Regions from separate parts of the Acidaminococcus timonensis genome, predicted to be linked through region 2. Evidence: riboswitches for the same ligand, from Rfam matches in the RefSeq annotation. Region 2 holds a riboswitch; each other region holds the start of a gene.

Region 1 (4,144 bases), on a different contig from region 2:
TGAACCCACCACTTCCATCCTGACCATTACCTCCAACGTGGTGTACGGCGGTGCCACCGGCGCCCTGCCTGACGGACGCAAAGCCTACACCCCCTTTGCTCCGGGTGCCAACCCTGCGTACGGCGCTGAACAGAACGGCCTGCTGGCTTCTCTGAACTCTGTGGCCAAGCTGCCCTACGAATACGCACTGGACGGCATTTCCAACACCCAGACCATCGCTCCGGAAACCCTGGGCCACAACGAAGAGGAACAGAAGGCAACGCTGGTCCGTGTGATGGACGGCTACTTCGACCAGGGGGCCCACCACCTGAACGTGAATGTGTTCGGGGTGGACAAGCTGATCGACTGCATGGAACATCCGGAAAAACCGGAATACGCCAACTTCACCATCCGGGTATCCGGGTATGCGGTGAAATTCATCGACCTGACCCGGGAACAGCAGCTGGACGTAATCGCCCGCCGCGCCCATCAGAAGATGTAACCGATTTCGGAAAGACCGCCTGCGGGCGGTCTTTTTCCTTGTGGAGCTCTGCAAGGAGATCGTTGGAAAAATATGGAGGAAAAGAGGAGCTGCTGCGGGCCATGGGCAGCCGTCCTCTGTTGCAAAGGAGGAATCTATGGAACTGCGTTACCAGGTGGACCGGGATCATGCCGGGTGCTGTGTGCGCCAGGCAGCCCGAGGACCGCTGCACCTTTCGGAAAAGCTGTGGAGGAGGATCAAATGGAACGGCACAATCACCGTGAACGGATCCCTGGTCAGGAACCCCTCACACAGGCTGGAAGCGGGAGATCGTCTGGTCCTCCGCTGGGAAGAAAAGGCAGCAGTGATACCGGTCCATCTGCCCCTTTCCATTTTGTATGAGGACGAAGATCTGCTGGCTGTGGACAAACCGGCGGGCATGCTGATCCATCCCACCTGGTCCGGGGCCCGGGATACCCTGGTCCAGGCGGTGGGAGGCTATTTCCACAGGACGGGACAGGCCTGCGGCATCCATCCTCTGTACCGGCTGGATCGGGACACCACCGGCATCCTGCTGGTGGCCAAATCTGCCTTTGCCAAACATGCCCTGACCAGGAGCCACAGCCAGATTTACCGGGAATATCTGGCCATCTGTGAAGGCCATCTGGAACATCCCCGGGGCCGGATCGTTCATCCTGTGGGACGGGTGGGAGAAGGGGTGGACCGGTGGACCGTGCGTCCCGACGGTCGGCCTGCGGTGACGGACTATGAAATTCTGGCAGAGGGGGAGGGACGGACGGTGCTCCGGATCCATCTCCTCACCGGCCGCACCCACCAGATCCGGGTCCATTTCGCCCACGAAGGGCATCCCCTTCTGGGGGATCCCCTGTATGGGAACATGCACCCCACCCTGCGGCGCCAGGCCCTCCACGCCTGGACCGTCCGATTCTGCCATCCCCGGACTGGAAAAGAACTGTTCCTCCAGGCACCGGTGCCGGAGGATATGAGAAAAGAGGGCTGTGCACACATCGCCTCCTTTTCCCCAGGCCAGGGATCCTCCCGCTTTCTCAGGATATAACCTGAAGTTAGGCAATCCAATCCCCGGGCTCTGGTCCGGTCCGCCAAATGGACACCGGCCTACTGAGGGCCGGAAAAGGTTCCCATCCAAACTGTTTTCATATCGGTTACAAAAAGTCCTTGACAATCCTACCAACCTACTATACAATGTGACCATAACAGAATAACCTTCATCGAGAGCAGCTGAGGGATTTGGCCCTATGACGCTGCGGCAACCCCCTTTGACGGGAAGGTGCCAATTCCAACGGGAACCGGTTTCCTGGCAGATGAATGCGAGCCCAGTCATCAAAAAGCGCCATCTGCGGAAAGCAGGTGGCGCTTTTCTTTTGGTCTGCACTCCCTGAAGGAAAACAAAGGAGAGATGAACAATGAAATTGAAAAAATGGATCGCCGGTGCGGTAGCCGTACTGGCACTGGCCGGCCTTACCGCCGGCTGCGGCAGCAGCGACAAGAAGGCAGCAGCGCCTGCGGAGAAGAAGTCCATCACCGTGGGCATTACCCCGGGGTATTCGGAAGAAGTCATGGAAGTGGTGAAAAAGGAAGCCGCCAAACAGGGGCTGACGGTGGAAATCAAGACCTTCAGCGACTATGTGACCCCGGACCAGGCCCTGGCCCAGAAGGATATCGACCTGAACTCCTTCCAGCATGAACCCTTCCTGCTGGCCTTCAACAAAAAGAACGGGACCAAACTGGTGAGCATCGGCAAGACCTATCTGGCCCCTCTGAAACTGTATTCCACCAAGATCAAGGACATCAAGGACATCCCGGACGGTGCCAAGATCGCCATCCCCAATGATCCTTCCAACGGTGGCCGGGCCATCCTGATGCTGAGCAAACTGGGCCTGCTGAAAGTGAACCCGGATGTGAAAGCCACGGAACTGACCGTGAATGACATCACCGAAAACCCGAAACACCTGCAGATCCTGGAACTGGAAGCGGCGCAGCTGCCCCGCAGCCTGGATGATACCACGGCCTCCGTCATCAACGCTGGCTATGCCAACAGCGCCAAACTGGCTCCGGAACTGGCCATTGCCAAGGAAGACAACACCAGCCCGTACGTGAACATCATCGCCGCCCGGGAAGAAGACAAGGACAACCCCACCTATCAGAAATTCGTGAAGATCTTCCAGAGCCAGCCTGTGAAGGACTGGATCGAAAAGAACGCCAAGGGCAGCCTGGAACCGGCCTGGTAAGGAAGAAGGTCTGAGCCATGGCACTGACAGAAGAAGACAAGAAATACGCAGCCCATCTCCAGCGGTTCATCCAGTGCGCCACCGTGAGCAATGCCAACGTGGACAAGGTGGACTGGAAACAGTTCGACAGGCTGCACCAGGCTTTCCGGGAATTCTATCCCCACATCTTTTCGGAGATGGAACTGGAGGAAGTGGGGCAGGCCGGACTGCAGTTCCATCTGAAGGGGACCAGCAGTGAAAAGAAACCCCTGCTCCTGATGAGCCATCAGGATGTGGTGGAAATCGGGGACCGCAGCCAGTGGTCCTTCGACCCCTTCGGGGGTGAGATCAAAGACGGCTGCATCTGCGGCCGGGGCACCACCGACTGCAAGCACCTGCTGCTCAGCGAACTGGAGGCAGTGGAAGCCCTGCTGGCTGAGGGCTGGCGTCCCAGCTACGACCTGTACCTGTCTCTGGGCTACTCGGAAGAGGTGTACCTGGAAAACGATGTGGACGGGGCCGAAAAACTGGCCGGGAACCTGCAGCGCAAAGGGGTGCACCTGGGGACCGTGGTGGACGAAGGGGGCGGCCTGTTCCCGGCAGGGGAAAAATTGGAAGCCCGCATCGGCCTGGCGGAAAAATCCCCGGTGAACTTTGAGATTTCCGTCCGTTCCGCAGGCGGTCATTCCAGCCGTCCGGGCAGAGGTACGGCCCTGGGCACCCTGGCCAAAGCCATCGTTGCCATCGAAGGCCATCCTTTCCCCTATCGCCTGACCCCTCTGGCCAAAGCCCAGCTGGCCGGCGAAGCGCCTCTGAAAACAGGGGAAGAACGGGAAATCTTTGCCGATCCCGAAGGACACTGGGAACAGCTGTGCGCACTGGCCCAGGAGGATCCCCGGCTGGATGCCCTGCTGCACACCACCATCGCCTTCACCATGGCCGGTGCCAGCCAGCAGCCCAACGTGCTGCCCAGCCTGGCCACCGCCCAGATGAGTGTCCGGGTGCTGCAGGGAGATACCATTGCAGGCGTTACGGAATATTTCAAACAGTTCCTGCCGGAGGGCGTGGCCATCCGCCACGTGTCCGGACGGGATCCGCTGCCCGCTTCCGATCCCAACGGGTATGGGGTACAGGTGGCGGAAAAAGTGCTGGCCGACCTGTACGGGAACCGGGTACAGACAGTGCCCTTCCTGATGCTGGGAGGGACGGACAGCCACTACTACCGGAACATTACGGACAACATCCTGCTGTTTTCCGGCCATGTGCGGGATGACCGCTGGGGCGCAGCCCACCAGGTGGATGAAAAGATCCCGGTGGATGCCCTGCGGCCCAGTGTGGAATTCTTCAAACGGTTTTTACAGACTTACTGAGCATTGTCCCAGAATCGACGGGCGGCCTCCTGGAGGGGCCGTCCTTTTTTGCGCACCAGGCATAC
Region 2 (4,144 bases):
CTTGACTTTTCCTCTTTTTCGGATACAATATGAATTAATGGCATATGCCGATAATAAAAGGCGAGGTGAGAAGATTGCCCAGACCGGTTCGGAAACGGCGGGTGTACCAGCAACCAGGGAGTTTCTATTTTGTGGGGGCCAACCCTTCCAGGGGCGACGTGGTATTGACCCTGGATGAATTCGAGGCCGTGCGGCTCTGCGACTATGTGGGGCTGGAGCAGGGGGAGGCAGCGAAACGCCTGGATGTGGCCCGCTCCACATTTCAAAACATCCTCAACCGGGCTCGGAAAAAGCTGGCAGAGGTCCTGATCTACGGGAAAGACCTGCGGATCGAGGAAGGCAGCGTGGAGTTCGCCCGGGACCCGGAATGGGGCTGCTGCCAGTTCATCCTGCAGTCGGTCCGCCGGGTGGGCGGTCTTCCAGATTTTCCGAAGGAGGAACAGGATATGAAAATTGCAGTGACCTATGATGCGGAAAACGGCGAGATTTTCCAGCATTTCGGCAGGACGGAGAATTTCAAGGTCTATGAGGTGGAAGACGGCCAGGTGAAGGAAGCTAGGGTGGAAAGCACCAACGGGCAGGGGCACGGCGCCCTGGCCGGTGTGCTGAAGGATCTGGGGGTGGAAACCCTGATTTGCGGCGGCATCGGCGGCGGGGCCCAGCAGGCCCTGAACGCCCAGGGTATCCGTTTCTACGGCGGCTGCAGCGGTCAGGCAGACCAGGCGGTGGCCGATTTCCTGGCCGACAAGCTGGCCTACCAGGAAGACATCCAGTGCGCCCATCATGAGCACCACGACCACGGCGAAGGCGGCTGCGGCCATCACGGCTGCCATCATTGAGACCTGACATAAAATGGGTTGTTCCCACAAAGGACAACCCATTTTTTTTATGTTATAATGGGAACAATTTTGAAAGCATAAGGAGATAACCATGTCTGATTACTTCATTTCCCAGGTCTATCCCTCGGACGCCCGGACCAATGCCCAGGTGGACGCCCTGCTGCAGCAGGAGGGGATCCGGCGGGATGCCAACCTGGATTATACCTGCGTGATGTTCGACAACGACTACCACGCCATCGCCACGGGCAGCTGCTTCGGCAACACCCTGCGCTGCATGGCCGTGGATCACCACCACCAGGGCGAGGGGCTCATGAATGAGATCGTGTCCCACCTGGTGCAGTACCAGTACGAACGGGGCAACCTGCACCTGTTCCTGTACACCAAATGCAATTCGGCCAAGTTCTTCGGCGATCTGGGCTTCTACGAAATCGCCCGCATCCAGGACCAGATTGTGTTCATGGAAAATCGGAAGGACGGTTTCTCCAGCTACCTGGACCAGCTGGCCCAGACAAAGGTGGACGCACCCAAAGTGGGTGCCATCGTCATGAATGCCAACCCCTTTACCCTGGGACACCAGTACCTGGTGGAAAAAGCGGCGGCGGAAAATGATGTGGTGCATCTGTTCATGGTCAGCGAAGACGCCAGCCTGTTCCCTTATACTGTGCGCAGGCAGCTGATCAAAGCCGGTACGGCGCACCTGAAGAACCTGCGGTATCACGACAGCGGTCCGTACATCATCAGCCAGGCCACGTTCCCCAGCTATTTCCAGAAGGATGCGGAAGCGGTTATCACCAGCCATGCCAACCTGGATCTGGCCATCTTTACGAAAATCGCCCACAAGCTGGGTATCACTGCCCGGTATGTGGGAGAGGAACCCACCAGCGTGGTTACCGGTCTGTACAACCAGGTGATGCAGCAGAAGCTGCCCGAGGACGGCATCCAGTGCATCGTGGTGCCCCGCCGGGAAGAAGACGGCCAGGTGGTCAGTGCTTCCACCGTGCGCAAGGCCATCCAGGAGGACAACTGGGACCTGGTGCAGCAGCAGGTGCCTCCCACCACCTGGGAATTCCTGCGCAGTGAAGCGGCCAAACCCATCATTGCCAAAATCAGGAGAGAGAAAGACGTGGTCCATTATTAAGGGGGGCCACTCTTGACAATTATACTGTATCTGATATAATTACACCATCACAATTACATATAGCTCATCAAGAGTGGTGGAGGGAATGGCCCTTTGAAGCCACAGCAACCATGGCCTTTGGGTCAACGGTGCTAAGTCCTGCAATGCGTTATTCGATTGTGAGATGAGAGTCCCATATGTACTCTCATGTTTTGAGAGTATTTTTTTTGCAAGGAGGAAACTATGAGAAAAGTCTTTACGTCTGAATCTGTGACGGAAGGGCATCCTGACAAGATTGCCGATCAGATTTCTGATGCGGTGCTGGATGCCATCTTGGAAAAAGACCCGGATGCACGAGTGGCTTGTGAAACCCTGGTGGCGACAGGCCAGATCCATATTGTAGGGGAAATTTCCACCAGCTGCTACGTGGACATCGCCAAGATTGCCCGGCAGACGGTGATCGATATTGGTTATGACCGTGCCAAATACGGCTTTGACGGGGCCACCTGCGGAGTCCTGATTTCCATCGATGAACAGTCTCCGGATATTGCCCAGGGGGTGGATGAATCGGACGAAGCCAAGGCCGGTGACCATACCGACGATGAAAAGATCGGCGCCGGCGACCAGGGTATGATGTTCGGATACGCCACTGACGAAACCCCGGAATACATGCCCCTGCCCATCTCTTTGGCTCACAAGCTGGCCCGCCGGCTGGCCCAGGTCCGCAAGGAGGGCATCCTGCCCTACCTGCGTCCTGATGGCAAGACCCAGGTTTCTGTGGAATATGAAGACGACAAACCTGTCCGCGTGAATACCATTGTGGTCTCCGCCCAGCATGCTCCGGAAATTTCCATGGAACAACTGCGCAGGGACATCCTGGAATACGTAATCAAACCGGTGGTCCCGGCTGACCTGCTGGACGAAGACACCATCTACCACATCAATCCCACCGGCCGGTTCGTCATCGGCGGTCCTCAGGGGGATTCCGGTCTGACCGGGCGGAAAATCATCGTGGATACCTATGGCGGCATGGCCCGTCATGGGGGTGGCGCTTTCTCCGGAAAGGATCCCACCAAGGTGGACCGGAGTGCGGCCTATGCAGCCCGTTATGTAGCCAAGAACGTGGTGGCAGCCGGCCTGGCCCGGAAATGCGAAATCCAGCTGGCGTATGCCATCGGTGTGGCACGGCCGGTTTCCATCAGCGTGAACACCTATGGGACCAATGCCATTCCTGAAGAAGAAATCGTGAAACTGATCGAAAAGAACTTCTCCCTGACCCCGGCAGGCATCATCAAGAGCCTGGATCTGCGGCGACCCATCTACAAGCAGACGGCAGCCTACGGCCATTTCGGCCGGACGGATGTGGATCTGCCCTGGGAACGGCTGGATAAAGTGGATGCACTGAAAAAGGCACTGCAATAATATGGAATACGCCAAGGTTGCCATCAACCTGCCGGTGAAGAACCTGTTCCGGCAGTTCACCTACCATGTGCCCGAGAGCCTGGATTTCCTGGCTCAGGGCTGGCGGGTGGTGGTGCCTTTCGGAACGCAGCTGGTGGAAGGGTTCATCGTCGAGGAGGACAAGGCACCGGATCTTTCCCGGGAGCTGAAGGACATTGCGGACGTGGTGGGTACGGAGCCCTGGTTCGACAGCGAAATGCTGGCCACGGCCTATTGGCTGAGCCAGTATTATCTCTGCAGCCTGGCCGAGGCCCTGCGGCTGTTCATCCCCGGCAAGAAAAGCCTGGCCGCTACCGGGAATTATGTACCGGTGCCGGACTGGACGAAACCGCTTCCGCCCCGGGAACAGGAACTGTATGACTTCCTGTGCCGGAAAGGGCCGCTGCCCCGGAAGGCCATCCGGAAACTGCCTGGAGGAGAAACTGCCCTGAAGGGCCTCATCACCCGGCAGGCGGTGGTACTTTCTTACGATGTGAAATACAAGCTGCGGCAGAAGTCGGAACGGACGTTCCAGGCCACACCGGAAGGATTGGCGGCATATCAGGATGGAAAGGTCCGGGGCAAAAGCCAGCAGGCTGCCCTGGACCTTTTGTCGTCCGGGAATGTGGTCAGCGGACCGGAAATGACCCGGCATGGTATCTCTACAGAGGTGCTGCGGACCATGGTGCTGCGGGGCTGGCTGCTGGAAGGCCGGCACCGGGTACTGCGGGACAGCTACGAAAAACTG
Region 3 (4,144 bases), on a different contig from region 2:
GACCACGATATCGGGGTGTCGTTCTTCGAAGAGAGCGTATACAGCCTTGCGGTCACAGATATCCAGCTTGCGGAACTGGAAATGGGAGTGGTCCATGATGGGCGCCAGGGTAGCAAGGTTCCCGGCATAGGTCAGTTTGTCCAGGCAGATGATGTTAGCCTCAGGGTGCTGCTTCAGCACATAAAAGATAAAATTGGAGCCGATGAACCCGGCACCACCGGTTACAAGAATTTTCATGAGCGTGTCCTCCCGGGATTCATTATAGCAAATGGGCAGTCACTAGTCTCTAGTCACTAGTCTGCAGCCAAAGGAACAAATTTGCCCAGGGGCAAATTTGTTTGAATGTATGGCCCGCTGGGCGACCTGGGCTCGGATGTCCCTTATGGGCCATCCCTACGCAGAAACGGATATGTTGGCGTTCTTCCGTAGGGCCTACCCGTAAGGGGAGTCCGTTCCCAGGTATCAGACCGCGACAGCGGGCGGTTCACCGAATCGCCCCTAATTCGATGAGCCCGCCCCCTCGAACGCCTTTTGTACGATCGTAATGCTTACAGAGTGCGGCCGAACGCCATTCCATTCAAAAAAGTCCGCCCTCGTCGGGCGGATTTTATCCTGAAGCAGAGTATTGCACTTTATAATGGAAATATAAAGTCGATTCCAAACCTCAAAAATGGTGATTTTTGAGGTCAACATTTTTTTAGGCCGCAATTTTTACAGATTTTGAGGTGACAGGATCATGCCATATGAATCATTATATAAACTTTATTATATATCGTGTCTGGAACCCAGAAGGTCCTTCACAGGGGAGCTTATCCTGAAGCGGAAATCATCAAGCACCTGGATCAGGCACTGGCAATCCTGCATAATGAAAGAAATATAAAAAACTGGGCACCATCGAGGCGCCCAGTTTTTATTTGATCTTCGTCTTATTCAATTTGCTGGAAATCTTGTTCCCGATGCTCTGTACCACCTGCACCAGGGCAATCAGCACGATGACGGTGGCAATCATGGTGTCAGCCTGGAACCGCTGGTATCCGTAGCGGATGGCCAGATCTCCCAGGCCGCCGCCGCCCAGGGCACCGGCCATGGCGCTGGAACCGATCAGGCTGATCACGGCCAGGGTGATGCCCAGGACGATGCTGTGCATGGCTTCGGGCAGCAACACTTTCCAGATGATCTGCATGGGGCTGGCTCCCATGCTCTGGGCGGCTTCGATGACGCCGGGGTCCACTTCCAACAGAGAGGATTCGATGATCCGGGAAATGAACGGGGTGCAGGAAATGGTCAGGGGTACGATGGCGGCGGTGGTCCCGATGGAGCTGCCCACGATGAGGCGGGTCAGGGGGATGATGGCCACCATCAGGATGATGAAGGGGATGGACCGGAGGGCGTTCACGATGGAGCCCAGGGTTTTGTGCAGGGCAGGGTTTTCTTTGATGTGGCCCTTGCCGGTAATGGTCAGGATCACGCCCAGGGGGATGCCGCAGATTGTGGCGATGGCGGCGGACAGGGCCACCATGTACAGGGTTTCGCCCAGGGCTTTCACCAGCAGATGAATCATATTAGGAGACATAACCAATCACCTCGTCTTTGACTTTTCTAGAATGCAGGTAATCCAGGGCCTGTTTCAGATGGCCCTCGTCACCTTCCAGTTCGATGAGCAGGGTGCCGAAGGGGGTATCCTGCAGGTTTTCGATGTTGGCGGTCAGGATATTCACATTCGTGTCGTACTTCTTGATCAGTACGGCCACCACGGGCTCGCCGGCGCTGTCGCCGATGAAGCTCAGGCTGACCAGGGCCTTGTCGCCGCTCTTGTACTCTTTGTGCAGATCCAGTTTCTTGACGAAATCGGGCAGGTCGTTGTGTTGGATGCTGGCCACGAATTCCTTGGTGGTGGTCTTCTGGGGATTGGTGAAAAGGTCCACCATGGTGCCCTGTTCGATGATCTGGCCGTTTTCGATGACGGCCACCCGGTCGCAGATCTCTTTCACTACGTTCATCTGGTGGGTGATCATGACGATGGTGATGTGCAGCCGTTTGTTGATGTCACGGAGCAGGTTCAGGATGGATTCTGTGGTCTGGGGATCCAGGGCGGAAGTGGCTTCGTCGCACAGCAGCACTTTGGGGTCGCTGGCCAGGGCCCGGGCGATGCCCACCCGCTGTTTCTGCCCGCCGGACAGCTGACTGGGGTAGTGGTCGGCCCGGTCGGCCAGGCCCACCAGATCCAGCAGGGGATCTACCTTCTTTTTAATGGAAGCCTTGTCCAGGCCCTGGATTTCCAGGGGGAAGGCGATGTTGCCGTAGACGGTGCGGCTGGCCAGCAGGTTGAAGTGCTGGAAGATCATGCCGATGTTCTGCCGGGCTTTGCGCAGCTGTTCTTCGCTGAGGGCAGTCATTTCCTGGCCGTCTACGAAGACCTTGCCACTGGTGGGCCGTTCCAGCATGTTGATGCAGCGCACCAGGGTGGATTTGCCGGCACCGGACAGGCCGATGATGCCGAAGATCTCACCTTCGTTGATGGTCAGGTTGATGTCTTTCAGGGCATGGAGATCGCCTGAGGCGGTGTGATAGATTTTTTCAATGTGCTCCAATTGGATCATGGGGTGGACACCTCCGTGGAAAATAAAAAATTCCTCTTCAGCGAATGAAGAGGAATCAGATTTGCTCACTCATCTTCATCTTTCAGGCAATGCCTGATGGACTTAGCACCGTTCGTGGAAAGGAGCGCTTTCCAGATGGTTGCCGTAACTTCATAGGGCCAGTCCCTCCGTTACTCTGGATGAATTCCGTGTATCTCAAATGATACTGTATAAAGTACAGTTTGTCAAGCGCCACCTTGTGGCCCGGTGAGTTGGGGGGAGTTCAGTCGTCTGGACGACGAAGGCGAGAGTGCAGGGCTGGACCTATCCACCAGCCATACGGCTGGTCCCCCTTCCCTTCCAGGGAAGGACAAAGAACGTTGTGTCCCCTGCGACGGAGACGACGAATAGGAATGGAACGTTGTGTCCCCCTGAAAGGGGGAAAGGGCCCGCCTTTGGCGGGTAGGGGGTTTTTAGTAGAGTCTTACGATAACAGGGGGAACTTTTTGAACGGGTGATGGGGGGTGCTGCAGTCGGTTGTACGACGAAGGCGAGAGTGTAGACTGGACCCATCCACCGTGCATGCGCACGGTCCCCCTTCCCTTTCAGGGAAGGACAAAATATTGTGTCCCCCTGAAAGGGGGAAGGGGCCCGCCTTTGGCGGGTAGGGGGTTTTAGTAGAGCCTTACGATAACAGGGGGAACTATTTGAACGGGTGGTGGGGGTGTGCTGCAGTCGTCTGGACGACGAAGGCGAGAGTGTAGTGCTGGACCTATCCACCGTGCATGCGCACGGTCCCCCTTCCCTTCCAGGGAAGGACAAAGACTTGTGTCCCCCGCGACGGAGACGATGAACAGGAGTCTTCCAGTCCGTGTCCCCCTGAAAGGGGGAAAGGACCCGCTTGCGGGTAGGGGGTTTTTAGTAGAGCCTCATGATAACAGGGGGAACTTTTTGAACGGGTGGTGGGGTGTGCAGTCGATCGTACGACGAAGCCGAAAGTGTAGGGCTGGACCCATCCACCGTGCATGCGCACGGTCCCCTTCCCTTCCAGGGAAGGACAAAAGATATTGTGTCTCCCAGTCCGTGTCCCCCTGAAAGGGGGAAAGGGCCCGCTTGCGGGTAGGGGGTTTTTAGTAGAGCCTTACGATAACAGGGAAACCTAAAACAATTTTCACAAATTCACAAAAACTACTTGCTTTTACTTCTTCATCGTAGTAAAGTAATAAACAGCTAAAGCAAACGGCTGCAGAGCCGATTGCAATCCATCTAGGAGAAAGGGGCTTCGATCATGGTAGCCGGACTAAACCAACGGGAACTGAAACAACTGGCCAATGCTTTCACCCTGCTGAAGGATGAAGCTGGGGCTCTGGCTTTCCTGGAAGACATCTGCACCCCCAACGAACTGAAGGCGCTGAGCCAGCGCCTGGAAGTGGCGGTGCGTCTTCACCGGGGCGAAAATTATGCCAGGATCGTCAAGGATACGGGCGCCAGCAGCACCACGGTATCCCGGGTGAATCGCTGTTTGAATTACGGGGCAGGGGGCTATCGGACCCTGATCCCGGAAC

What was found. Region 2 has a riboswitch for S-adenosylmethionine ahead of metK (methionine adenosyltransferase). Riboswitches for the same ligand answer to the same signal wherever they lie in the genome.
Region 1: it holds a riboswitch for S-adenosylmethionine, as region 2 does, so the genes downstream of both, BQ5462_RS05835 (MetQ/NlpA family ABC transporter substrate-binding protein) here and metK (methionine adenosyltransferase) in region 2, are expected to answer to the same signal.
Region 3: it holds a riboswitch for S-adenosylmethionine, as region 2 does, so the genes downstream of both, BQ5462_RS06495 (methionine ABC transporter ATP-binding protein) here and metK (methionine adenosyltransferase) in region 2, are expected to answer to the same signal.

What each region holds. Positions count from the first base shown of each region.
Region 1 is NZ_FNWH01000006.1:412,179-416,322, forward strand. Features, by position in the region: gene pflB (formate C-acetyltransferase) at 1-481, shown strand, start outside; gene BQ5462_RS05830 (RluA family pseudouridine synthase) at 618-1,538, shown strand; SAM riboswitch class I at 1,705-1,810, shown strand; gene BQ5462_RS05835 (MetQ/NlpA family ABC transporter substrate-binding protein) at 1,906-2,730, shown strand; gene BQ5462_RS05840 (M20/M25/M40 family metallo-hydrolase) at 2,748-4,079, shown strand; gene BQ5462_RS05845 (LysR family transcriptional regulator) at 4,073-4,144, opposite strand, start outside.
Region 2 is NZ_FNWH01000004.1:18,442-22,585, reverse strand. Features, by position in the region: gene BQ5462_RS00435 (NifB/NifX family molybdenum-iron cluster-binding protein) at 66-839, shown strand; gene citC ([citrate (pro-3S)-lyase] ligase) at 931-1,977, shown strand; SAM riboswitch class I at 2,039-2,147, shown strand; gene metK (methionine adenosyltransferase) at 2,200-3,378, shown strand; gene priA (primosomal protein N') at 3,380-4,144, shown strand, end outside.
Region 3 is NZ_FNWH01000006.1:561,934-566,077, forward strand. Features, by position in the region: gene rfbB (dTDP-glucose 4,6-dehydratase) at 1-237, opposite strand, end outside; gene BQ5462_RS06490 (methionine ABC transporter permease) at 911-1,573, opposite strand; gene BQ5462_RS06495 (methionine ABC transporter ATP-binding protein) at 1,563-2,600, opposite strand; SAM riboswitch class I at 2,673-2,786, opposite strand; gene BQ5462_RS06500 (YerC/YecD family TrpR-related protein) at 3,868-4,144, shown strand, end outside.